DNA from 3 places in the Streptomyces sp. PTL18 genome. Region 2 is predicted to be linked to each of the others. Evidence: riboswitches for the same ligand, from Rfam matches in the RefSeq annotation. Region 2 holds a riboswitch; each other region holds the start of a gene.

Region 1 (7,498 bases), on a different contig from region 2:
GTGCACGGCGAGGCGCGGTTCCGTGGGCAGCGGGCGGCCCGGCGGTGCCTTCAGCGCGGCGTCGCTGGCGAAGCGGCCCGCGGCGACGCCGGCGGCGCCCGCGGCGATGGCTACGGTGACGGCTGCGGCCGCCGCTTTGACAGTGCGCATCCACCCAGTCTCCCGTCGGAGCCCGCCCCCGGCCAGTGGGAGAAGGGCGCGGTGTGACCCACGGGGCGCGCCGCGAGGCGGCCCCGGCCGGCCGGTCCACTGGAGGGTTCGTCGCGGGCCGGAACGAAACCCTCTAGCCCTGTCCGTACCCCCGCAACCGCTCTCCTACCTCCGCCACCTGCTCGCGGCTGAGCAGGTGCGGGGTGAGGCCCGGCACCGACGACGCCGTCAGCCACACGCGGCACATCCACTCCAGTTGGGCGGTGCGGTCGTAGGCCTCGTCCAGCGAGGCGCCATGGGTGAGCGTGCCGTGGTTCTGCAGCAGGCAGGCGGTGCGGTCGGTCAGGGCGCGGAGCATGTTCCCGGCCAGTTCGGGGGTGCCGTAGGTCGCGTAGGGGGCGACCCGCACCGCACCTCCCATCGCGGCGGCCATGTAGTGGATCAGCGGCAGTTCCTGCACCAGGGTGGAGACGGCCGTGGCGTGGGGGGCGTGGGTGTGGACCACGGCCCGGGCGTCCGTGGTGCGGTGGACGGCCAGGTGCATCGGGAGCTCGCTGGTCGGGCGCAGCGTGCCGAGCACCTGGCGGCCGTCGAGGTCGACGCCGACCACGTCGCCCGGCGTCAGTCGCTCGTACGGCACCCCGGTGGGGGTGACCAGCACGGTGTCGCCGACGCGTACGGAGACGTTGCCGGAGGTGCCGACGACCAGTCCGTCGGCGACGGTGCGGCGGGCCGTCGCGACGAGTTGGTCCCAGGCCCGCGCCACCTCCTCCCGCGCGGCCGGCGCGTCCGGCCCCCGTCCGCCCGTTGTGTCCTGTTGCGGGTGCCCCGCGTAGCGTCGCTGGTCGGCCATGCGGCGATCCTGCCAGGGGGTGACGGAAATCTCTTCGCCGGGCTCCGGGACCGGCCGAAGCCGGCCCACGGGAGGGGCGACCGGGTCCACATGGCTGCCACGGACGGCGATCGAGGGGGCGATCGCTGCCACCCCGTCACAAACGGAACGCCGACACGCCGATCGGTACACCCTCCAGCCCGCATCAGTTCACCTTCCGTTCACCCAGGTTGCCTACGGTCCAACAGCCACTGACCTCCCACAGAAGCCTGGGTAAATGGAACACATCACGCTCCTCCTCGGAATCGTGATCGTCACCGCTCTCGTGTTCGACTTCACGAACGGTTTCCACGACACAGCCAACGCGATGGCCACCACCATCTCGACCGGCGCCCTGAGGCCCAAGGCGGCGGTGGCGATGTCCGCCGCGCTGAACCTCCTCGGCGCCTTCCTGTCCGTCGAGGTCGCCAAGACGATCTCCGGCGGCATCATCAACGAACAGGGCATACGCGTCGAAGTGATCTTCGCCGCCCTGGTGGGCGCGATTCTGTGGAACCTGCTGACCTGGCTCCTCGGCCTGCCCTCCAGTTCCTCCCACGCCCTCTTCGGCGGCCTGATCGGTGCCGCCGTCACCTCGGCCGGCTGGTCCGCGGTGAACGGCTCGACGATCGTCACCAAGGTCCTGATCCCCGCGGTCGCCGCGCCGGTCGTGGCGGGCCTGGCCTCGATGCTCGCCACCCGGCTGTCGTACGTGATCGGCAGCCGTGCCGACGAGAAGGCGACCGCGAAGGGCTATCGCGCCGGGTCGATCGCCTCGGCCGGCCTGGTCTCCCTGGCGCACGGCACGAACGACGCCCAGAAGACGATGGGCGTCATCACGCTGGCCCTGGTCACCGGCGGTGTCATCGCCCCCGGCTCGAACCCTCCCACCTGGGTCATCGTCTCGGCCGGACTGGCCATCGCACTCGGCACCTACCTGGGCGGCTGGCGCATCATCCGCACCCTCGGCAAGGGCCTGACGGACCTGGCGCCGCAGCAGGGCTTCGCCGCCCAGACCAGCGCGGCGACCGCGATCCTCGCCTCCTCGCACCTCGGCTTCTCGCTCTCCACCACGCAGGTCTGCTCCGGCGCCGTCATGGGCGCGGGCCTCGGCCGCAAGGGGGGCGTGGTCCGCTGGTCCACCGCGACCCGGATGCTCGTCGCGTGGGTACTGACGCTGCCTGCGGCCGGCCTGGTCGGAGGGGGCGCCGAACTCCTCACCAAGCAGGGCACCTGGGGCACGATCGCCACCGGTGTGCTGCTGGTAGCCGGCGCCGGTGTCATCTGGACCCTGTCCCGGCGCAAGCCGGTCACGGTGGACAACGTCAACGACGTCGAGACGGAGCCCGCGGGCGTCGTCACGGCCGCGATCGCAGCGGTCGTCCCGCCCCCGGCGGGCCCCGTCATCACGGCCGACGCCACCACGACCGCGACCGGCGGTGCGGTGCCCGGCACCGACCCGGCGGACACGGACGCCACCGCCGACCTGCAGGCCACGATCCCGGCCCCGGACGCCGGCCCCTCCCCGGAGCCGGCCCCCGCCGCCACGGTTTAAGGAATCAGCACTCATGAAGATCGACTGGGCAGCCCTCGGCTCCGTCTTCGGCGTCAGCCTCGCGGTCACCGTGGCCCTGGTGGGCCTGTTCACCCTGGGCGTCGTGGGCCTCACCAAGAAGGACTCGGCCCGGGGTGGCGCGGCCACCCTGGCGGCCACCGGCGCGTACGTGTGTTTCGCGGCGTGCGTGGCGGCGGTCGCGTACGGCATCCAACTGATCGTCGCCTGACGACGGGAGCATCCGGAGCCCCCGCAGCCGCGACCCTTCGAGTCACCCCCGCAGCCATGTGCCGCGGGGGTTCCTCATGTCCTGGGTCAGGGGGTCCGCGAGTCCCGGGTCCGGAGGGCCGCCGTCGCCCGGCCCAGGACGCGCAGCCGCTCCGGGACCGGGGTGAGGCCCCACCACAGCCCCGCGCAGGCGGCGGTCACGATGGTGACCACCAGCCAGACAAGGGCCCGCGCCGGGGCTCCGGGCACCAGCAGTGCCGCCAGCGCACCGATCCCGACCGCGAACATCCCCGTCGTCAGGGAGAAGAGTGCCAGCGCCGCCACCGGCGAAAGGTGCGGCGCGTGGGGACCGCCCGCGCCCGCCGAGAATTCCTTGGCCCTGTCCCCCATGTGGGTCCCTCCCGCCCTCTGGACGGTTCGCTCGGACTCCGTCCACTGCCGGGTTTCTCGAGTCCGGCCAGCAAAGCACACCCCGTCGTACGGCGAAAGACGAGCACCGGGCCGGTGCGCCGTTTCGAGTCACGCGCCGGAACGCGCGCCCCACGAACGCCACTCAGCTCCGAAAAGCACCCATTCGGGCAACTGACGTGATTTCAGCGGTGTGGGACTCAGCACACCACAGCATCGCAGGTCAAGAGCAAGTTGACGGGTGTTCTGGGCGCGTGGTGGACTGCCGGGGCCAGTACGGCGGCAGGAGAGGAAGCCGGTGCGAATCCGGCGCGGTCCCGCCACTGTCACCGGGGAAGAACTCCCCGGGAGCCAGGAACTCTCACCGCCGGTCTCGTCGAACCAGGGCGTGGACACCCTGAGTGAGGACATATCGCCATGCGCGGCTGCCGATTGAGGTTCTGTCACCGGGCCCCGTCCGACCGCACGGTCGGCTGAGCCGATGGGTGCCGATCGCGTCTTCGCGTACGGCGCCGCCGCCGGCCTTCTCGGTGACCTCCTGCTGGGCGATCCACGCCACGGACATCCGGTCGCCGCGTTCGGGCGGGCCGCGGCGGCCGTGGAACGGGTGCTGTGGCGGGACCACCGCGGGTGGGGCGCGCTGCACACCGCCGTCTGCGCCGGTGGCGCCGTGGCGCTGGGATCCCTGGCCGCGCGCTCCGTACGTACCTCCCCCGCCGCCTCCGTGGCCCTGACCGCCGCCGCCACCTGGGCCGCGGTCGGGGGCACGTCGCTCGCCCGGGAGGCGCGGGCCGTCGGGCGCGCCCTGGAGGCGGGGGACGTGACGGCCGCACGCGCGCGCCTTCCCCATCTGTGTGGACGGGATCCACAGGCGCTGGACGCGGACGGGATCGCGCGGGCGGTCGTCGAGTCCGTCGCCGAGAACACCTCCGACGCCGTGGTGGGCGCGCTCACCTGGGGGGCCGTCGCCGGGGTGCCCGGTCTCGTGGGATTCCGCGCCGTCAACACCCTCGACGCCATGGTCGGGCACAAGTCGCCCCGCTACCGGCGCTACGGGTGGGCCTCCGCGCGGCTCGACGACCTCGCCGGGTGGCCGGGGGCACGGCTCACCGCGGTGCTCGCGGCGGCAGCGGGCCCGGATCCGCGGGGCGCCCTGCGCGCCTGGCGTGCCGATGCCGCCAAGCATCCGAGCCCCAACGCCGGGCCCGTGGAGGCCTCGTTCGCGGGCGCCCTGGGCGTGCGGCTGGGCGGGACGCTGTCGTACGGGGGGCGCGTGGAGCACCGGCCGGTCCTCAACGGCGACGGGCGCGCCGTGCGCACGGACGACATCGAGCGGGCCGTACGGCTCTCCCGGCGCGTGAGCGGGCTGGCGCTCGGCATCACGGTCGCCGGGCGCCTGGCGGCCCGAAGGCTTCTCGCGAAGGGAGGGACGTCGTGAGCGGGGGACTCCTCGTCGCCGGTACCACCTCCGACGCCGGCAAGAGCGTCGTCACCGCCGGGATCTGCCGCTGGCTGGTACGGCAGGGGGTGAAGGTCGCGCCGTTCAAGGCGCAGAACATGTCCCTCAACTCCTTCGTCACCCGCGAGGGCGCCGAGATCGGGCGGGCGCAGGCCATGCAGGCCCAGGCGTGCCGTATCGAGCCGACCGCGCTGATGAACCCTGTGCTGCTCAAGCCGGGCGGCGAGCAGAGCAGCCAGGTCGTGCTGCTCGGCAGGCCGGTCGGTGAACTGAGCGCGCGCGGCTACCACGGGGGGCGGCAGCAGCGGCTCCTCGGCACCGTGCTGGACTGCCTGGCCGAGTTGCGGGGCACGTATGACGCGGTGATCTGTGAGGGGGCCGGCAGTCCGGCCGAGATCAACCTGCGGCGCACCGACATCGTGAACATGGGGATCGCCCGCAACGCCCGGCTGCCCGTTCTCGTCGTCGGTGACATCGACCGTGGGGGCGTGTTCGCGTCCTTCTTCGGGACCGTCGCGCTGCTCTCGCCGGAGGACCAGGAGTTGGTCGCCGGGTTCCTGGTGAACAAGTTCCGGGGCGATGTCGGCCTGCTGGAGCCGGGGTTGGAGATGCTCCGGGGTCTCACCGGGCGGCGGACGTACGGGGTGCTGCCGTTCCGGCGCGGGCTCGGGATCGACGAGGAGGACGGACTGAGGGTCTCGCTGCGGGGCACCGTCCGGGAGTCCACGGTGACTCCTCCGGTCGGCGAGGACGTGCTGCGGGTCGCCGTCTGCGCGATCCCGCTGATGTCCAACTTCACCGACGTCGACGCGCTGGCCGCCGAACCGGGGGTCGTGGTGCGGTTCGTGGACCGGCCGGAGGAGCTGGCGGACGCGGACCTCGTGGTGGTCCCGGGAACCCGGGGAACCGTCCGGGCGCTGGAGTGGCTGCGCGAGCGCGGTCTCGCGGACGCCCTCGTCCGGAGGGCCGCCGAAGGACGCCCCGTCCTCGGCGTCTGCGGCGGCTTCCAGATCCTCGGCGAGCACATCGAGGACGAGGTCGAGTCCCGCGCCGGCGAAGTCCCCGGGCTGGGCGTGCTGCCCGTCCGGGTGCGGTTCGCGCGCGAGAAGACCCTCACCCGGCCGGCCGGGGAGGCCCTCGGCGAGCGGGTCGAGGGGTACGAGATCCACCACGGGGTCGCCGACGTCACCGGTGGGGAAGCCTTCCTGGACGGCTGCCGGGTCGGCCAGACCTGGGGCACCCACTGGCACGGCTCCCTGGAGTCGGACGGATTCCGGCGGGCCTTCCTGCGCGAGGTGGCCGCCGCCGCGGGACGCCGCTTCGTGCCGGCCCCCGACACCTCGTTCGCCGTGCTGCGCGAGGAGCAGCTCGACCGGCTCGGCGACCTGATCGAACAGCACGCGGACACGGACGCGCTGTGGCGGCTCATCGAGTCGGGCGCGCCGCAAGGACTGCCTTTCATTCCACCGGGAGCGCCCGCATGAGCACAGTGTTGTTGTTGTCGACCGCCGACACCGATCTGCTGGCGGCCCGTGCCTCCGGCGCCCCCTACCGGATCGGCAACCCCACCCGCGTGGACGTCTCCGAGGAGCTTCCGGGCCTGATCGAGGGCGCGGACATCGCCGTCGTACGCCTGCTCGGCGGCAAGCGCGCCTGGGAGGACGGGCTGGCCCGGCTGAAGGCGTCCGGCGTCCCGACCGTGCTGCTGGGCGGGGAGGCGGTCCCCGACGCCGAGTTGATGGCCGAGTCGTCCGTACCGGCCGGTGTGGTGGCGGAGGCGCTGAAGTACCTGGTCGAGGGCGGCCCCGCCAACCTCACCGAACTCGCCCGCTTCCTGTCCGACACGGTGCTGCTGACCGGCGAGGGGTTCGACGAGCCGCGGAAGATGCCGGAGTACGGCGTCCACGGCGAGCGCCCGTTCACCGAGGGCCGTCCGACCGTCGGCGTGCTCTTCTACCGCGCCCACGAACTCAGCGGCAACACCGCCTTCGTGGACACCCTGTGCGACGCGATCGAGGCGCACGGCGCCAACGCCCTCCCGGTGTACTGCGGTTCGCTGCGCGGCGCCGACGCCGGGCTGTACGAGATCCTGGGGCGGGCCGACGCCCTGGTGGCCACGGTCCTCGCGGCCGGCGGCACGCACGCCTCGCAGGCGTCGGCGGGCGGTGACGAGGAGGCCTGGGACATCGGCGCGCTGGCCGGGATGGACATCCCGGTGCTGCAGGGGATGTGCCTGACCTCGTCGCGCGCCGCGTGGGAGGAGTCGGACGCCGCCCTGTCCCCCATGGACGCGGCGATGCAGGTCGCCATCCCCGAGTTCGACGGCCGCCTGATCACCGTTCCGTTCTCCTTCAAGGAGCAGGGCCCCGACGACGTCCCGGTGTACGTGGCCGACCCGGAGCGGGCCGCGCGGGTCGCCGGGATCGCCGTACGCCACGCACGACTGAAGCACAAGCCGAACGCGGAGAAGAGGATCGCGCTCGTCTTCACCGCGTACCCGACCAAGCACTCGCGGGTCGGCAACGCGGTCGGCCTGGACACGCCCGCCTCCGCGGTACGGGTGCTGGACGCGCTGCGGGACGCGGGATACGGCCTGACCGAGTACCCCGCGGGCGGTGACGAGCTGATCCACCGCCTCATCGAGGCCGGTGGTCACGACGTGGAGTGGCTGACCGAGGAGCAGTTGGCCGCCGCCCCCGCGCGCGTGCCGCTGGCCGACTACCGGGCCTGGTTCGACACGCTCGATCCGGTGCTGAGGGACGCGATGGTTCAGGCGTGGGGCGAGCCGCCGGGTTCGCTCTACGTCGACGGCGACGACATCGTGCTG
Region 2 (7,498 bases):
ACCCGGCGGAACGCGGTGAAGCGGGAGGCGCCGAGCGTCGTCGCGGCCTCCTCGTAGCGCGGATCGGCGGCCCGCAGCGTGCCCTCGACGCTGATGACCAGGAACGGCATCGCCACGAACGCCTCGGCGACCACCACCCCGGCCGTCGTGAACGGCAGGGTGATCCCGAACCAGGAGTCCAGCCACCGCCCCGCCACGCCGTTGCGGCCGAGCGCCAGCAGCAGAGCCACGCCCCCCACCACCGGCGGCAGCACCAGCGGCAGCGTCACCAGGGCCCGCACGAGCCCCCGGCCCGGGAAGTCCGTACGGGCCAGCAGCCAGGCCAGCGGCACCCCGAGGACCAGGCTCACGGCGGTCGCCGCGGTGGCGCTCACCAGGGACAGCCGCAGCGCCTGCCACACCGCGGCGGAGGCCAGCTGCTCCGGCAGGGTGTGCCAGGGGGTCCGCACCAGCAGCGCCACCAGCGGCAGCAGCAGGAACGCCAGGCCCACGAGCGCGGGCAGCAGCAGCGGCAGCGGAACACCGATCCGGCGGACACGTGCGCGCCGCGGTCCGCCCACCAGGGTGTCGGCCGCGGCGCCGGACGCGTCGATCCCGGTCATGGCTTGAGGAACCCGGCCCCGGTCAGGACCTCGCGCCCCTCGGCGGAGGTCACCAGTGAGACGAACGCCTTCGCCGCCTCCGCGTTGGGCGCGTTCTTCAGCAGGGCGATCGGGTAGTCGTTGACGGCCCGGGCGGACTCGGGGAACTCCACGCCCCGCACCTTGTCACCCGCCGCCCTCACGTCGGTCCGGTAGACGACCGCGGCGTCGGCCTCCTTCAGTTCCACCTTGTTCAGGGCGCTCTTCACGTCCTGTTCGTACGACACCGGCGTCAGCTTCAGACCGCTGGCGGCCAGCGCCTTCTGCGCGGCGGCCCCGCACGGCACGGTCTTGTCGCACAGGACGACCTTCAGGCCGGACCTGGTGAGGTCCTTCAGGGAGGAGACCTTGTCCGGGTTGCCCGGCAGGGTGGCGATCTCCAGCCGGTTGCGCACGAAGGTGACCGGGGAGGTGGCCGTGTCCCCCTTGTCCGTCACGATCGCCATGGTCCTCGGGCTCGCCGCCGCGAAGACGTCCGCGGGAGCGCCGCCGGTGATGCTCGCGGCGAGGGTGTCGCTGCCGCCGAAGCTGAGGGACACCTTCGTGCCGGGGTGCTCCTTCTCGAACTCCTTGCCCAGGGCCGTGAAGCTCTCCTTGAGGGAGGCGGCGGCGAAGACCGTGACCGTGCCGTACACCTTCGGCGACGAGGGCGCGGCGGACGCCGCCGACCCGGGGGAGTCCGACGAGGAGGAGCAGGCGGTCAGGGCCAGCAGCGCGGCGGCCCCGGCGCCGGTCACCCGCGCCGTCCGGCCCAGCCGGCGCACGGAACGGATCATCACGGGTCCACTCCCTCTGTCGTCCGGGAGGGAGCAGCACACCCCTCCGATGCGCCGATCATACCGGCGCAGATGCGACCTGGAAGAGCCCCGTGGCATCGCAAGAGCCGGGACTCCGGGTGACGGTGGTGGGCATGTGCGTTCACGCGGAGGTGCCGGAGGTGCTGTGGGGCGAGGGTCTCAGGCCGTGTCGACATGGACGTTCGTCGACTTCACCCGGGCGGTGGCCTCCATGCCGACCTCCAGGCCGAGTTCCTCCACGGCCTCCCGGGTCAGCAGGGACACCAGGCGGTGCGGGCCCGCCTGGATCTCCACCTGGGCGGCCACGTCACCGAGCTTCACGGCGGTGACGATGCCCGGGAAGGCGTTGCGGACCGAGGTGTACGAGGGGGCGTCCTCCTCGCCGGTGCCGCCACGCGCCAGCTCCACCGAGAACGCGGCCAGATCCCCGCCGTCGATGACCCGCCGCCCGCTCTCGTCGCGCCGGGTCGCCACCCGCCCCGCGTCCGCCCACCGCCGCGCGGTGTCCGGGCTGACCCCGAGCAGCCGGGCTGCCTGACCGATCGTGTAGGACTGCATGCGCGCCACGATAGGCGTCCGCGCCCCCCCGTCCGCAACGCGCCCCCGGGGTGCCCCGGGCGCGCCGGATCTGCGGAAACGGGCTTGATCAAGGGTGTCCGCGTGGCAGGATCCCACCTCATGGACGTGTCCTGGACGGTGCGGGGCCTGCGCGCGGCGGTGTTCGCCGTCGTGTGCGTGCTGCTCGCAGTCGGCGGACACACGGTGGCCACCGGCACGGTGCCGCCGGTGTGGGCGGACGCGGCCGGGTTCCTGCCCGTCTTCGCCGCCGGAGCGGCGCTCGCCGGGCGTGAGCGCTCGCTGCCCGGCATCGCCCTCGCCATGCTCGTCGTACAGGGCGGGCTCCATCTCGCCTTCGACGCGGCCGGGCCGGTACCGATGCCGATGGGTATCCCGGGCATGATGCCCGGGATGCCTGGCATGCCCATGGCCGCCGCGCCGCGCCTCATGACCTCGCACGCCGTCGCCGCACACCTGGTCGCCGCCCTGCTGGCCTCCTGGTGCCTGCGGCGCGGTGAGGCCGCCCTGTGGTCGCTGCTGCGCAAGGCCGCCGCCTTCGTCCCGCGCCTCGCCGTCCGGTGGCGTACGGCACCGCTGCCCGCGTACGTCGGGCCGCCGCGCCCGTACGCCCACCGGCGCCGGCTCCCGGGGCAGGCGCTGCTCCGCCACGCCCTGTACCGGCGCGGCCCGCCACCAGCAGCCCCGTACACCGTCTGAACCCCCCCCACTCCCAGCACCAGTACGGAGCTTGCTCACCCATGTCCCGCATGCGTACCACCCTGCGCCGCGCCACCACCGTCGCCGCGCTCACCGCAGCCGGTGTCCTCACCGCGGCCGGCGCGGCCTTCGCCCATGTCACCGTCCATCCCGAGAGCTACGCCAAGGGGGCGACGGACGGTGTGCTGACCTTCCGGGTGCCCAACGAGGAGGACACCGCCGCGACCACCAAGGTGCAGGTCTTCCTGCCCACCGACCACCCGATCCTGGGCGTGCTGGTCACCCCGCAGGACGGCTGGACCGCGCAGGTGACCACCACCAAGCTCAAGAACCCGGTCAAGACGGACGACGGAACCATCACCGACGCGGTCTCCCAGATCACCTGGACCGGCGGCCGCATCCGGCACGGCCAGTACCAGGACTTCAACGTGGCCTTCGGTCAACTTCCCGAGAACACCGATCAGTTGACGTTCAAGACACTGCAGACCTACTCCGACGGAAACGTCGTCCGCTGGATCGAGGAGGCCCAGAAGGGGCAGGACGAGCCGGAGAACCCGGCACCGGTGCTCCAGCTGACCGCCAAGGGCACGGCGGAGGGCGGCGCTTCCACCGCGGCGCCCGCCGGCAGCGCGGAGAAGCCGGGCACCGCCACCACGAAGGCCGCCGCCACCAGCGACTCCACCGCCCGCGGGCTCGGGATCGCCGGTCTTGTCGTCGGCGTCCTCGGCCTTGCCGCCGCGGGCTTCGCGATCGCCCGCAGCCGCACCACCGGCGCCTCCGCCTCCTCCGGCGGCGAGTGACCGGGTCCCCGTCCTGCCGGCGTCAGCGCCCGTCGGCGGGACGGGGACGCCAGCGCTCCTCGACCCTGGCGATCCGCCAGTACGCCAGCGCCGCCGCCCATACGGCCACGAACAGCCCGACGATGACGAAGCCCACGTTGCCGAGGTCGAGCCCGGCGATCCAGCCCGTCACCGCGTCCCTGAGGTCCAGCTTGTCGTGCAGCACTCCGACCAGCTCGATCGTGCCGATCAGGAAGGCCACCGCGATCGACAGCCCGGTGATCGTGAGGTTGTAGAACACCTTCCGCACCGGGTTGGAGAAGGCCCACTGGTAGGCGAAGTTCATGAACGTGCCGTCGAGCGTGTCGAAAAGGCACATCCCGGCGGTGAACAGCAGCGGCAGGCACAGGATCGCGTACCAGGGCAGACCGGCCGCCGCGCCCGAGCCCGCCATGACCATCAAGGTGACCTCGGTGGCCGTTTCGAAGCCGAGCCCGAAGAGGAAACCCAGCGGGTACATCTGGCCGGGACGTGAGATCGACCTGGTCAGGCGGCCGAGCACCCGGTGCATGAACCCCCGGGAGTCCAGGTGCCGCTCGAGTTCCCCCTCGTCGTACGTCCCGGCGCGCATCGCCCTGAAGACCTTGAGGATGCCGAGCAGGGCGAGCAGGTTGAGAGCGGCGATCAGGTAGAGGAACGTGCCGGCGATCGTCGTCCCCATGAACCCGAGGATCTGGTGGGTACTCGAGTGCTCGCTGGTGACACGGTCGGCGAGCCGGGTCCCGCCCGCGATCAACAGGGCGAGCAGGACCACCACGCTGGAGTGCCCGAGCGCGAACCAGAACCCGACCGACACCGGGCGCTTGCCGTCCGCCATCAGCTTGCGGGTGGTGTTGTCGATGGCGGCGATGTGGTCGGCGTCGAAGGCGTGCCGCATGCCCAGCGTGTACGCCGTGACGCCGAGGCCGATGCCGAACGCCTTGGTGCCGACCTGGTAGTGCTCCGGTACCACCAGCAGGAAGAGGATTCCGAACGCGACCACGTGCAGGGCCGCTATCGCCGCCAGCAGTCCGGCAGTGCGCACGGTGTCCTCGCGCCGCCAGCGGAAGGAGGCGGCCCCGGGCAGGGCGGGGTCGGTCAGGGTCATACGGTCACGCTCCAGCACCTCGTGGATCACTTCGTGAGATGCCGTGGCCGGTCTCCTGGCTGACGGATCAACGCGCCCGTCCCAACCTTCCCGGCCTGGCGGCCAGTGGCGCCACCCGCTGGGTACGGGCGGCACGGGACGGGAACTCCCCGATCACAGTGGCGAGGGCCGCTCCGGCCTGAGCCCCCTGGGGGCTTTCACCGGTCTTCCCGAGCACCACGGCCCGACCACCTTAGGGTCCGGGTCAGAACGCCTGCAAGACTGCACAGTTGCGCAGGTATCCGAGGTATCGAAGATCACACGGGGGTGCCTGGGAGGATGTGCGCATGCATCTCGTCCCCGCCGACCGCGCCGGCAGGCGCACCATCGACGGCCACCGGGTCTGCGAGGCCATCGAGGCCATCGGCGCCCCAGAGGCCGTACGCACCTGGTCCGAACGCTTCTCGCTGCTCGCCGACCCCGGCCGGCTCGCCCTGCTGCTGGCCCTGCACCGGGCCGGGCCGCTGGCGGTCTCCGACCTGGCGGTGGCGACCGGCATGAACGACCCGGCCGTCTCGCAGGCGCTGCGGCTGCTGCGGACGGCCGAGGTGGTGGCGGGTGAGAAGGAGGGGCGGATCGTCCGCTACCGGGTGATCGATCCCGTGGTGAACGAGCTGCTGAAGCAGGTGACCTGACGGGGACTCACCGCAGACAGCCCGCTGTCGCGCCGACAGCTCACTTCTTGTGCGCGGCCGGGGCCTTGTGCGGTGCCAGGTGGATGTCCTGGCTGGACAGCGTCAGCGGTGACTCGGTGAAGGCGCGCAGCCGAACGCGGACGCCCTTCCTGGGCACGGTGAACCCCTTGCCCGGCGCCTGGATCCGGTAAGTGGCCGTGGCGTGGGCGCCGACGGACGACGGGCCCTGGAGCACCTTCCACCAAAGGCTCGCGCCGTGGCCGATCGTCACCATGAAGTGGGGCCGGACGGCGAAGCCGCCGGTGTTGTCCACGCGGACGGTGAGCGTCTCCACGGTCGCGGCCTTCCGGGTGGAGCCGACGGCCTGCATCCGCAACGGCGGTTTCCCGGTCGCCGCCACCGTCGCCGCCACCAGGGCCGGCACCACCAGGGCCCCGGCCAGCACCATGCGGGCCGTCCGTCGGCCCTGCAGCAGCCGGGGCTGCCAGGCGGTGGCGAACGCGGCGGGCGGCGCGGTGACAGCAGCCGCCAGCCACAGCGGCGTCATCATCAGGTAGTAGCCGTCCTGCGAACGGGTCGCCAGGAAGAACGCGCACCAGGGCAGCACGGTCGCCGCCGGACCCAGCCGGCGCACGAACAGCACGAACAGCGCCAGCAGGCCCGCCACCAGCAGCATGCTCGCGTGCGAGTACCAGGACAGGAGGTCGCTGCCGTCGGTGTAGTACAGGGAGATGCCGACCAGGCCCTGGCCGTGGATGATCGCACCCTGGATGAGCGGCAGCGCGATCCCCTCGATCCAGGTGCGCGGCTCGGTCACGATGAAATACCCGTTGACCAGCAGCCACGTACCGGCGGCGATCCCCACGATCCGCCCCACCGCGAGGGCCGCCTCGCGCGCCCCCTGCTCGCCGCGCCGCAGCGCGTAGACACCGGCGAGCAGGAACGGCGTCACGAACCACGGCAACTGCTGGCTTGCACAGGCGGCGCCCAGACAGGCCGCCCGCGCCCAGTCGGCCGGGCCGCCCGTGCCCATCCGCGTCCAGCGCACCACCACCGGGATCAGGAAGGCCAGTGCGAGGACCGCCGGGTAGCCGAGGCGGGCGTACATCGGGATCATGCCGAAGCCCAGGCAGACCATGGTGGCCGCCGAGCGCCACGGCGTCGGCAGCATCTTCCACAGGACGATCGCGCCGAGGACGATGGCGGTGGTGGGCACCAGGACCTCGGGCAGCGCGCCGTGGCCGATCCACAGCAGCGGCGCGGTGAGCATGGCGGTCAGCGGCGGATAGCCGTAGGTGAAGTCGTAGCCGCCTTCCACCGTCGGGGTGTAGGCGACGGTGCTGTGGTGCCCGAACAGCCAGGGCCAGGCCTGTCCGTACACCGGGTTGCCGTGCAGCATCTCGCGGGCGGCCTGGATCGTGAGGATCGACTCGTCGCTGTAGTCGTGCAGCGCGCCGGCCGCGCAGTAGACGAGCGTGATCCCCGTGACCAGCACCACCAGATCGAGGCGCGCCAGCGAGCGGCTGCTGCGCACCACCAGCGTCAGTACGCCCGTCACCAGGATCGACACGTAACAGACGGAGACGACCGCGGCGATCGGCGGCTCATGGCTGGCGGCGCTGTTCCACACGCCGCGCGTGCCGATGAAGAGGCTGATGTTCGCGAGCAACGTGAGAACGCGGTGCCACTGCGCGGGGCCCCGGTCCGGTTCGTTCTTGCCCCGCGCCACCAGCGGGCGCACCCACCGGGTGCTTGTCGACGGCTTCACTTCTGCCAAGTGCACGCCAGGAACGTAGGTGGACAGCATGAACACCGAGCGCCCGGAGATGAAGATTCCGGTGTGGCCCGGGTGGACGTCAGTAGACGTCCCGCACGTACCGCTTCTCCGCCGCCAGCTGTTTCACGTACGCGGCCGCCTCCGCCTCGCTCAGGCCGCCGTGCAGGGCGGCGATGTCCCGCAGCGCCCGGTCGACGTCCTTGGCCATGCGGGAGGCGTCCCCGCAGACGTAGAAGCGGGCGCCCTCCCGGAGCCAGTGCCACAGCTCGGGGCCGTGCTCGCGCATCCGGTCCTGGACGTAGACCTTGGCGCGCTGGTCGCGGGAGAAGGCGGTGTCGAGACGCGTGAGCACGCCGTCCTCCCGCAGCTTCGTCAGCTCCTCCGCGTAGGAGAAGTCGGTGGCGCGGT
Region 3 (7,498 bases), on a different contig from region 2:
AGGCCCTGCGGGCCGCTCGCGAACCAGTTGTGGCCGATCAGACGCACGCCGGGCAGCTCGCTCAGCAGAGCGTTGAGGATGCCGTAGTCCGAGTCGAAGAGCCACTTGAAGACGGTGGTGGCCACGATGACCGGCATGCCCCAGCCGGCCACCAGCACGATGTTGATCAGCGTCTTCAACCAGCCGGAGACCCGCTGGAGCAGTAGCGCGATCAGCATGCCGAGGACCATGGTGAAGATCACCGAACCGGCCGCGAAGACGACCGTGCGCACGACGACCGCCCAGAACTCGCCGTCCTGAAGCACCTCGGTGAAGTTGGCGAACCCGGCCGACTCGGCCGGCTGGAACCCCCACAGCTGGGACTGGCCGAACTTCTGGAACGACAGGGTCACCAGACGGACCAGCGGATAGCCCATCACCAGGGCCAGGACCAGCAGACAGGGGGCGAGCAGCGTCCAGGGGACGGCGGCCCCGCCCGGCGCCCGCCTTCGGCGTGGCCTCGCGGCGGGGAAGCCCGGTGGGGGAGGCGCCGGCCGCGGCGGCACCTTGGCAGGGGTGGTCGTGTCTGCGGCACTCATCGCGCGCTCCTCAGCGATCCCTGTGGGTCGTACGAGCAGCAGGGCCCCTCCCCCGGACACCCCCCGGGGTCCACGGGGCCCTGCCCTCTGCTCACTTGGTGTTGATGACCTTGTCGATCGCGGCGTCCGCGTCCTTCGCGGCGGCCTCGACCGACTTCTTGCCGGTGCCGATGTCCTGCAGCATCGTCTGCAGGACCTGCGCCTTCTCGACCTGGCCCCAGCCCGGTGCCATCGGGACGAACCAGTTGGACTCGGCCGCGGTGGCGGGGATCGCCGTCGCCGGGTCGTTCTTCAGGGTCGCGAGGTCGGTCTTGTTGTTGGGCAGGTTGCCCTTGGCCATGAGGCCCTTCTGGCCCTGCGACCCGGTGAAGGCGTTGATCCACTCGGCGGCCAGCGCCTGCGCCTTGGACTTCACCGGGACCGCGAGGTCGGAACCGCCCAGGAAGACGGGCATGTTCTTGCCGGAGGGACCGGGCATGACGAAGTTCTCGAGGCTGCTCTTCAGCTTGCCTCCGGTCTTGTCGGCCTTCGGGTCGGCCGCGGCCGCGCCCTCCCAGGCGGCACCGAAGATCATGGCGGACTTGCCCTGGCCGTAGACGATGTACCGGTCGGACTCGTCCTTGGTCTTGTCGCCGTGCATGTACCTGTCGATGACCGTCTTGAACTCGTTCAGGCCCTTGAGGGACTCCGGCGAGGACAGGTCGGCCTTCCACTGGCCGCCCTCCTGCTTGGCGATGGAGCCACCCGCGTCGTAGACGAAGGACATGGCCGCGTACCAGTCCCGCGTGGGCTGGTACCAGGCGCTGAACCCGCTGCCCTCCTTCTTCTGGATCTTGTCCAGGTCGGCGGTGAGCTCCTGGTAGGTCTTCGGCGGCGTCTTCACGCCGACCGAGGCGGCGATGTCCTTGCGCCAATTCGCAACGCGGCCGCCGGCGTAGTAGGGAACGCCGTAGGTCTTGCCGTCGTACGTGACGGACGACTTGAGACCGTCCAGCCACTGGGCGGAGTTGTCGAACCTGGCCGGGTCCACGGGGGCGAAGGCGCCCTTGACCATGTAGCCGAGCATCTCGGTGTTGCCCATCTCGACCACGTCGGGCGCCTTGTCGGTGGCGAGGACGGCGTCGAGCTTGGTGTTCTTGTCCGGCCAGCCGTAGTACTCGTGGTTGATCTTCAGGCCGGGGTGCTTCTTCAGCACCGCGTCGTCGGCGGCCTTCACCAGGGCCGGCCAGTTGTTCTGGGCGTCGACCGTCAGCCAGACGGTGAGCTCCTTGGCGTCCGCCCCGGTGCTCGACCCCCCGGACTTGCCGCTTCCGCACGCCGCGACGGAGACCATCATGCCCGCGATACCGATCGCGACTGTCAGTTTGCGCTTCACGCCATCCTCCTCAGGGATGCCACAAACCCCCCTTGTCCCCGCGGCGTGACGACGCGCACCGCCCGTGGGGCCGGGACTGGACCATTGGTGTAGACCAGTAGGGGGGAGCTTGGCTCAGACCAATAGGCGCGTCAAGGGCGTTCGAGCCGCTCAGGGTGTTCGTTATGTGACCTACATATGAAAGGACCTTTAAGTAGGAACTCAGCGAAAACGGGCACCCGGTTCGTCACGGCCGCGACTGGACCAATCCGTCGGGCGTGGACTAGACCAGCGAAGGTGCCGACGGTATACAGAGGGGACCCCCGTCGGTGGAACGGGGATCACGGAGCGTGCGGCCCTGCTCCCCATGAGGCCGTGCCACGATGTGAGCCGTGACCGACGCCCTGTCGGTCGCTTCGGCATCCGGAGCCGGGAAGGCAGAGCATGAGCACCGACGTCAGCAGTGCGGAGAGCGAGGGCGGGGCGACCGTCCGCACCGCGCGCGTGCCCAAGTACTACCGTCTGAAGAAGCATCTGCTCGACATGACGGAGACGCTGCCGCCGGGGACGCCGGTGCCGCCCGAGCGCACGCTGGCCGCGGAGTTCGACACCTCCCGCACGACGGTGCGCCAGGCGCTGCAGGAACTGGTCGTCGAGGGGCGGCTCGAGCGCATCCAGGGCAAGGGCACGTTCGTCGCCAAGCCGAAGGTCTCCCAGGCGCTGCAACTGACCTCGTACACGGAGGACATGCGCGCGCAGGGACTCGAGCCGACCTCTCAGCTGCTGGACATCGGCTACGTCACGGCCGACGACACGCTCGCCGGACTGCTCGGCATCTCGGCCGGCGGCCGGGTGCTGCGCATCGAGCGGCTGCGGCTGGCCAGCGGTGAGCCGATGGCGATCGAGACGACGCACCTGTCCGCCAAGCGCTTCCCGGCGCTGCGCCGGTCGCTGGTGAAGTACACGTCCCTCTACACGGCGCTCGCGGAGGTGTACGACGTCCATCTCGCGGAGGCCGAGGAGACCATCGAGACCTCGCTGGCCACCCCGCGCGAGGCGGGTCTGCTCGGCACGGACGTGGGCCTGCCGATGCTGATGCTCTCCCGCCACTCGCTGGATCGCGAGGGCAAGCCGGTGGAGTGGGTGCGGTCGGTGTACCGGGGGGACCGGTACAAGTTCGTGGCGAGGCTGAAGCGGCCCGCGGAGTAGGGCGCAGAGCACTCCTCGGGTCCACTCCGTGCCGATGTGCGGACGAGGGCTTCCGCTCCCATGGCAAGGTCACCTACATTGCCTGCGCATTACACAGATGAACAGGTGACAGTGAGGGACGGAGCCGTATGTCCGATCAGTCAGATGCAGCCGGAGCGGCGGTGGTGACGCCGGTGCGCGTCGTCATCGCCCTCTGCCTCGTAGCACCCTTCGTCGCGATGCTGTGGGTCGGCTCGTACGCCAAGACGGACCCCGCGTTCATCGGCATCCCGTTCTTCTACTGGTACCAGATGCTGTGGGTGATCATCTCCACGGCGCTGACGATGCTCGCCTACAAGCTGTGGCAGCGTGACCAGCGCGCCCGCGCCGGCGGCAAGGGGGGTGCGTCGCAGTGAAGGACGGCGTGAACGGCGTCGCGCTCGGCGTCTTCGTCTTCTTCTTCCTGGCCGTGACCGTCATGGGCTTCCTGGCGGCGCGCTGGCGCAGGGCGGAGAACGAGCACAGCCTCGATGAATGGGGCCTCGGCGGCCGCTCGTTCGGGACCTGGATCACCTGGTTCCTGCTCGGCGGCGACCTGTACACCGCGTACACGTTCGTGGCGGTGCCGGCGGCGATCTACGCGGCGGGCGCCTCGGGCTTCTTCGCGGTGCCCTACACCATCCTGGTGTACCCGCTGATCTTCACCTTCCTGCCGCGCCTGTGGTCGGTCTCGCACCGGCACGGATACGTCACCACCTCGGACTTCGTGCGCGGCCGGTTCGGTTCCAAGGGCCTGTCGCTGGCGGTGGCGCTGACCGGCATCCTGGCGACGATGCCCTACATCGCGCTCCAACTGGTGGGCATCCAGGCCGTGCTGGACGTGATGGGCGTCGGCGGCGGCGAGAGCACCAACTGGTTCGTGAAGGACCTGCCGCTGCTGATCGCCTTCGGTGTGCTGGCCGCGTACACCTACTCGTCGGGTCTGAGGGCGCCCGCGCTGATCGCGTTCGTGAAGGACGCACTGATCTACATCGTCATCGCGGTGGCGATCATCTACATCCCGATCAAGCTGGGCGGCTTCGACGAGGTGTTCGCGAAGGCGGGGCACGCGCTGGCGCAGGTCAACCCGGTGACCGGCAAGCCGCGCGGCGCGCTGGCTCCGGCCGAGGCGACCCAGTGGACGTACGGGACGCTGGCGCTGGGATCGGCGCTCGCGCTGTTCATGTACCCGCACTCGGTCACCGCGACGCTGTCCTCGCGCAGCCGTGAGGTGATCCGCCGCAACACCACGATCCTGCCGCTGTACTCGCTGATGCTGGGCCTGCTGGCGCTGCTCGGCTTCATGGCGGTCGCCGCGGGCGTGAAGGTCAAGAACGGGCAGCTGGCGATCCCGCAGCTGTTCGAGAACATGTTCCCGGACTGGTTCGCGGGTGTGGCCTTCGCGGCGATCGGCATCGGCGCGCTGGTGCCCGCGGCGATCATGTCGATCGCGGCCGCGAACCTCTTCACCCGCAACGTCTACAAGGACTTCATCAAGCCGGACGCCACGGCCAAGGAGGAGACCCGGGTCTCCAAGATCGTGTCGCTGCTGGTGAAGGTGGGCGCGCTCGTCTTCGTCCTGACGATGGACAAGACCGTCGCCATCAACTTCCAGTTGCTGGGCGGCATCTGGATCCTGCAGACCTTCCCCGCTCTGGTCGGCGGCCTGTTCACGCGCTGGTTCCACCGCTGGGCGCTGCTGGCGGGCTGGGCGGTGGGCATGGTCTACGGCACGGTCGCCGCCTATCGCGTCGCGTCCCCGTCCAACCCGGCGCAGAAGCACTTCGGCGGGTCCAACGCGATGATCCCGGGCATCGGCGAGATGGGCTACATCGGTCTGACGGCGTTCGTCCTGAACGTGGCGGTGGCGGTGGTCCTGACCTTCGTCCTGAAGGCGGTCAAGGCCCCCGACGGCATCGACGAGACGAAGCCGGAGGACTACACGGCGGACGCGGGCGACCCGGGGGTGCAGGTGCAGCTGCCGCCGGCCACGGCGGGCGCCTCGCACTGAGTCCACGTCGTACGCCGGGTCAGCGCGTCAGCGGGTCAGCGGGTCAGCGGGTCGCCGGAGGAAATCCGGCGGCCCGTTGTCGTACCCGTCCGGCACACTCGGCCCATGGACTTCACCATCCGGCCGGCGGCCCCGGACGAATACGGCACGCTCGGCGAGATCACCGCTCGGGCCTACCTCCAGGACGGTCTCCTGGACTTCGGCGAGAGCGACGCCTATCTCGGCGAACTGAAGGACGTGGCGGGACGGGCGGCCGCGGCACAGGTGCTGGCGGCCGTGGCGGACGGGAGTCTGCTCGGCGGCGTCACCTTCGTACCGGCCGGCGGCCCCATGGCCGACATCGCAGGACCGGGAGAGGCCGAGATACGGATGCTCGCGGTCGCGCACGACGCACGCGGCCGGGGCGTCGGGGAGGCCCTCGTCCGGGCCTGCGTCGACCGCGCCCGGGCCACCGACGGCTGCGTACGGGTCGTGCTGTCGACCCAGCGGACCATGCGCACCGCCCACCGCATCTACGAACGTATGGGATTCGTTCGCGCACCCGAGCGGGACTGGAACCCCTTCCCCCACCTCGACGACATCACTCTCCTCACCTACGAGTTGACGCTCTGAGGCCACCGCGACACAACATCTGGGGGCGACATCACAGCCCGGCACAAGATGTATGCTCATGCTCGCTGTCGCCGCAGGGGAATCCGGTGCGAATCCGGAACTGTCCCGCAACGGTGTACCTGTGCGTGCCCGCCCCAGGCGGACCCGCACGAGCGTCAGTCCGAGGACCTGCCGACAGCGCGCCCGGCCGTCCGGTCCGGGTGCCCTGACGTCCGGGCCTCGTGGAATGGGCCGGTGGGCGCGACGCCGTGTGCGCTCGTGAGCTGCCCCCTGCCCTCCGCCAGGCCCCGTGCCGAGCGAGGGAGAGCCCCACGTGACCATCGCGCCAGCCGATCCGGCTTCAGCCACAGGTCTGGAAACCGACGGTCCGGGTGCCGCGCTGCTGCGGACCCTGACCGAGCTGACCGCCGACCTCCCCGACGCCGACCCCGGGCGGGTCGCCGCCGCCGCGCTGCGCGGCCGGTCCGCCCGCGCCGACGACGCCGAGCTGCGCGAGCTGGCCACGGAGGCGGCCGCCGGACTCATCTCCGAGGACCCCGCCTACTCGAAGCTGGCCGCCCGCCTGCTGACCATCGGCATCCGCGCCGAGGCCGCCTCCCAGGGCGTCACGTCGTTCACCGAGTCCATCGCCGTCGGCCACCGGGAAGGACTGATCGCGGACCGCACCGCCGCGTTCGTACGCCTGTACGCCAGCCGTCTCGACGCCCTGGTGGAGGAGCAGGCCGACGACCGCTTCGGCTACTTCGGCCTGCGCACCCTGCACAGCCGCTACCTCCTGCGGCACCCGATCACCCGCACGGTCGTCGAGACGCCCCAGCACTTCATGCTCCGCGTCGCCGCGGGCCTGGCCGAGGACGACAGCCCCCACTCGGTGGACGACGTCGCGGCGCTCTACGGGCTCATGAGCCGGCTCGACTACCTGCCCTCCTCCCCCACCCTCTTCAACTCCGGCACCCGGCACCCCCAGATGTCGTCCTGCTACCTCCTCGACTCCCCGAAGGACGAGCTGGACTCCCTCTACGAGCGCTACCACCAGGTCGCCCGCCTCTCCAAGCACGCCGGCGGCATCGGCATCGCCTTCTCCCGCATCCGCTCCCGCGGCTCCCTGATCCGCGGCACCAACGGGCACTCCAACGGCATCGTCCCGTTCCTGAAGACCCTCGACGCCTCGGTCGCCGCCGTGAACCAGGGCGGCCGGCGCAAGGGTGCCGCCGCCGTCTACCTGGAGACCTGGCACTCGGACATCGAGGAGTTCCTGGAGCTGCGCGACAACACGGGCGAGGACGCCCGCCGCACCCACAACCTCAACCTGGCGCACTGGATCCCGGACGAGTTCATGCGCCGGGTCGACGCCGACGAGCAGTGGTCGCTGTTCTCCCCCTCGGACGTGCCCGAGCTGACCGACCTGTGGGGGGAGGCGTTCGACACCGCCTACCGCCGGGCCGAGGCGGCGGGGCTCGCCAGGAAGACGATCCCCGCCCGGGATCTGTACGGCCGCATGATGCGCACCCTCGCGCAGACGGGCAACGGCTGGATGACGTTCAAGGACGCCGCCAACCGCACCGCCAACCAGACCGCCGAGCCGGGCCACGTGATCCACTCCTCCAACCTCTGCACGGAGATCCTGGAGGTCACGGACGACGGGGAGACGGCGGTCTGCAACCTCGGGTCCGTCAACCTCGGCGCCTTCGTGGCCGAGGGCGACATGGACTGGGA

The links. Region 2 has a riboswitch for cobalamin ahead of nicT (Nickel transporter NicT). Riboswitches for the same ligand answer to the same signal wherever they lie in the genome.
Region 1: linked by a shared signal. The riboswitch ahead of AC5WS8_RS23640 (cobalamin biosynthesis protein) and the one ahead of nicT (Nickel transporter NicT) in region 2 are both predicted to bind cobalamin.
Region 3: linked by a shared signal. The riboswitch ahead of AC5WS8_RS19275 (ribonucleoside-diphosphate reductase subunit alpha) and the one ahead of nicT (Nickel transporter NicT) in region 2 are both predicted to bind cobalamin.

Annotation. Positions count from the first base shown of each region.
Region 1 covers NZ_JCAJZO010000013.1:49,760-57,257, forward strand. Annotated here, with positions in the region: gene AC5WS8_RS23615 (alpha/beta hydrolase) at 1-150, opposite strand, end outside; gene AC5WS8_RS23620 (class II aldolase/adducin family protein) at 284-1,003, opposite strand; gene AC5WS8_RS23625 (inorganic phosphate transporter) at 1,260-2,576, shown strand; gene AC5WS8_RS23630 (hypothetical protein) at 2,590-2,805, shown strand; gene AC5WS8_RS23635 (hypothetical protein) at 2,892-3,194, opposite strand; cobalamin riboswitch at 3,454-3,592, shown strand; gene AC5WS8_RS23640 (cobalamin biosynthesis protein) at 3,694-4,650, shown strand; gene AC5WS8_RS23645 (cobyric acid synthase) at 4,647-6,155, shown strand; gene cobN (cobaltochelatase subunit CobN) at 6,152-7,498, shown strand, end outside.
Region 2 covers NZ_JCAJZO010000004.1:195,487-202,984, reverse strand. Annotated here, with positions in the region: gene modB (molybdate ABC transporter permease subunit) at 1-602, opposite strand, end outside; gene modA (molybdate ABC transporter substrate-binding protein) at 599-1,417, opposite strand; gene AC5WS8_RS09930 (TOBE domain-containing protein) at 1,598-1,996, opposite strand; gene AC5WS8_RS09925 (hypothetical protein) at 2,099-2,713, shown strand; gene AC5WS8_RS09920 (YcnI family copper-binding membrane protein) at 2,755-3,513, shown strand; gene nicT (Nickel transporter NicT) at 3,536-4,639, opposite strand; cobalamin riboswitch at 4,668-4,875, opposite strand; gene AC5WS8_RS09910 (ArsR/SmtB family transcription factor) at 4,966-5,313, shown strand; gene AC5WS8_RS09905 (hypothetical protein) at 5,354-7,054, opposite strand; partial or broken gene AC5WS8_RS09900 (molybdopterin dinucleotide binding domain-containing protein) at 7,170-7,498, opposite strand, start outside.
Region 3 covers NZ_JCAJZO010000009.1:133,287-140,784, forward strand. Annotated here, with positions in the region: gene AC5WS8_RS19245 (carbohydrate ABC transporter permease) at 1-578, opposite strand, end outside; gene AC5WS8_RS19250 (extracellular solute-binding protein) at 670-1,953, opposite strand; gene AC5WS8_RS19255 (GntR family transcriptional regulator) at 2,377-3,141, shown strand; gene AC5WS8_RS19260 (DUF3311 domain-containing protein) at 3,270-3,536, shown strand; gene mctP (monocarboxylate uptake permease MctP) at 3,533-5,170, shown strand; gene AC5WS8_RS19270 (GNAT family N-acetyltransferase) at 5,276-5,782, shown strand; cobalamin riboswitch at 5,835-5,972, shown strand; gene AC5WS8_RS19275 (ribonucleoside-diphosphate reductase subunit alpha) at 6,096-7,498, shown strand, end outside.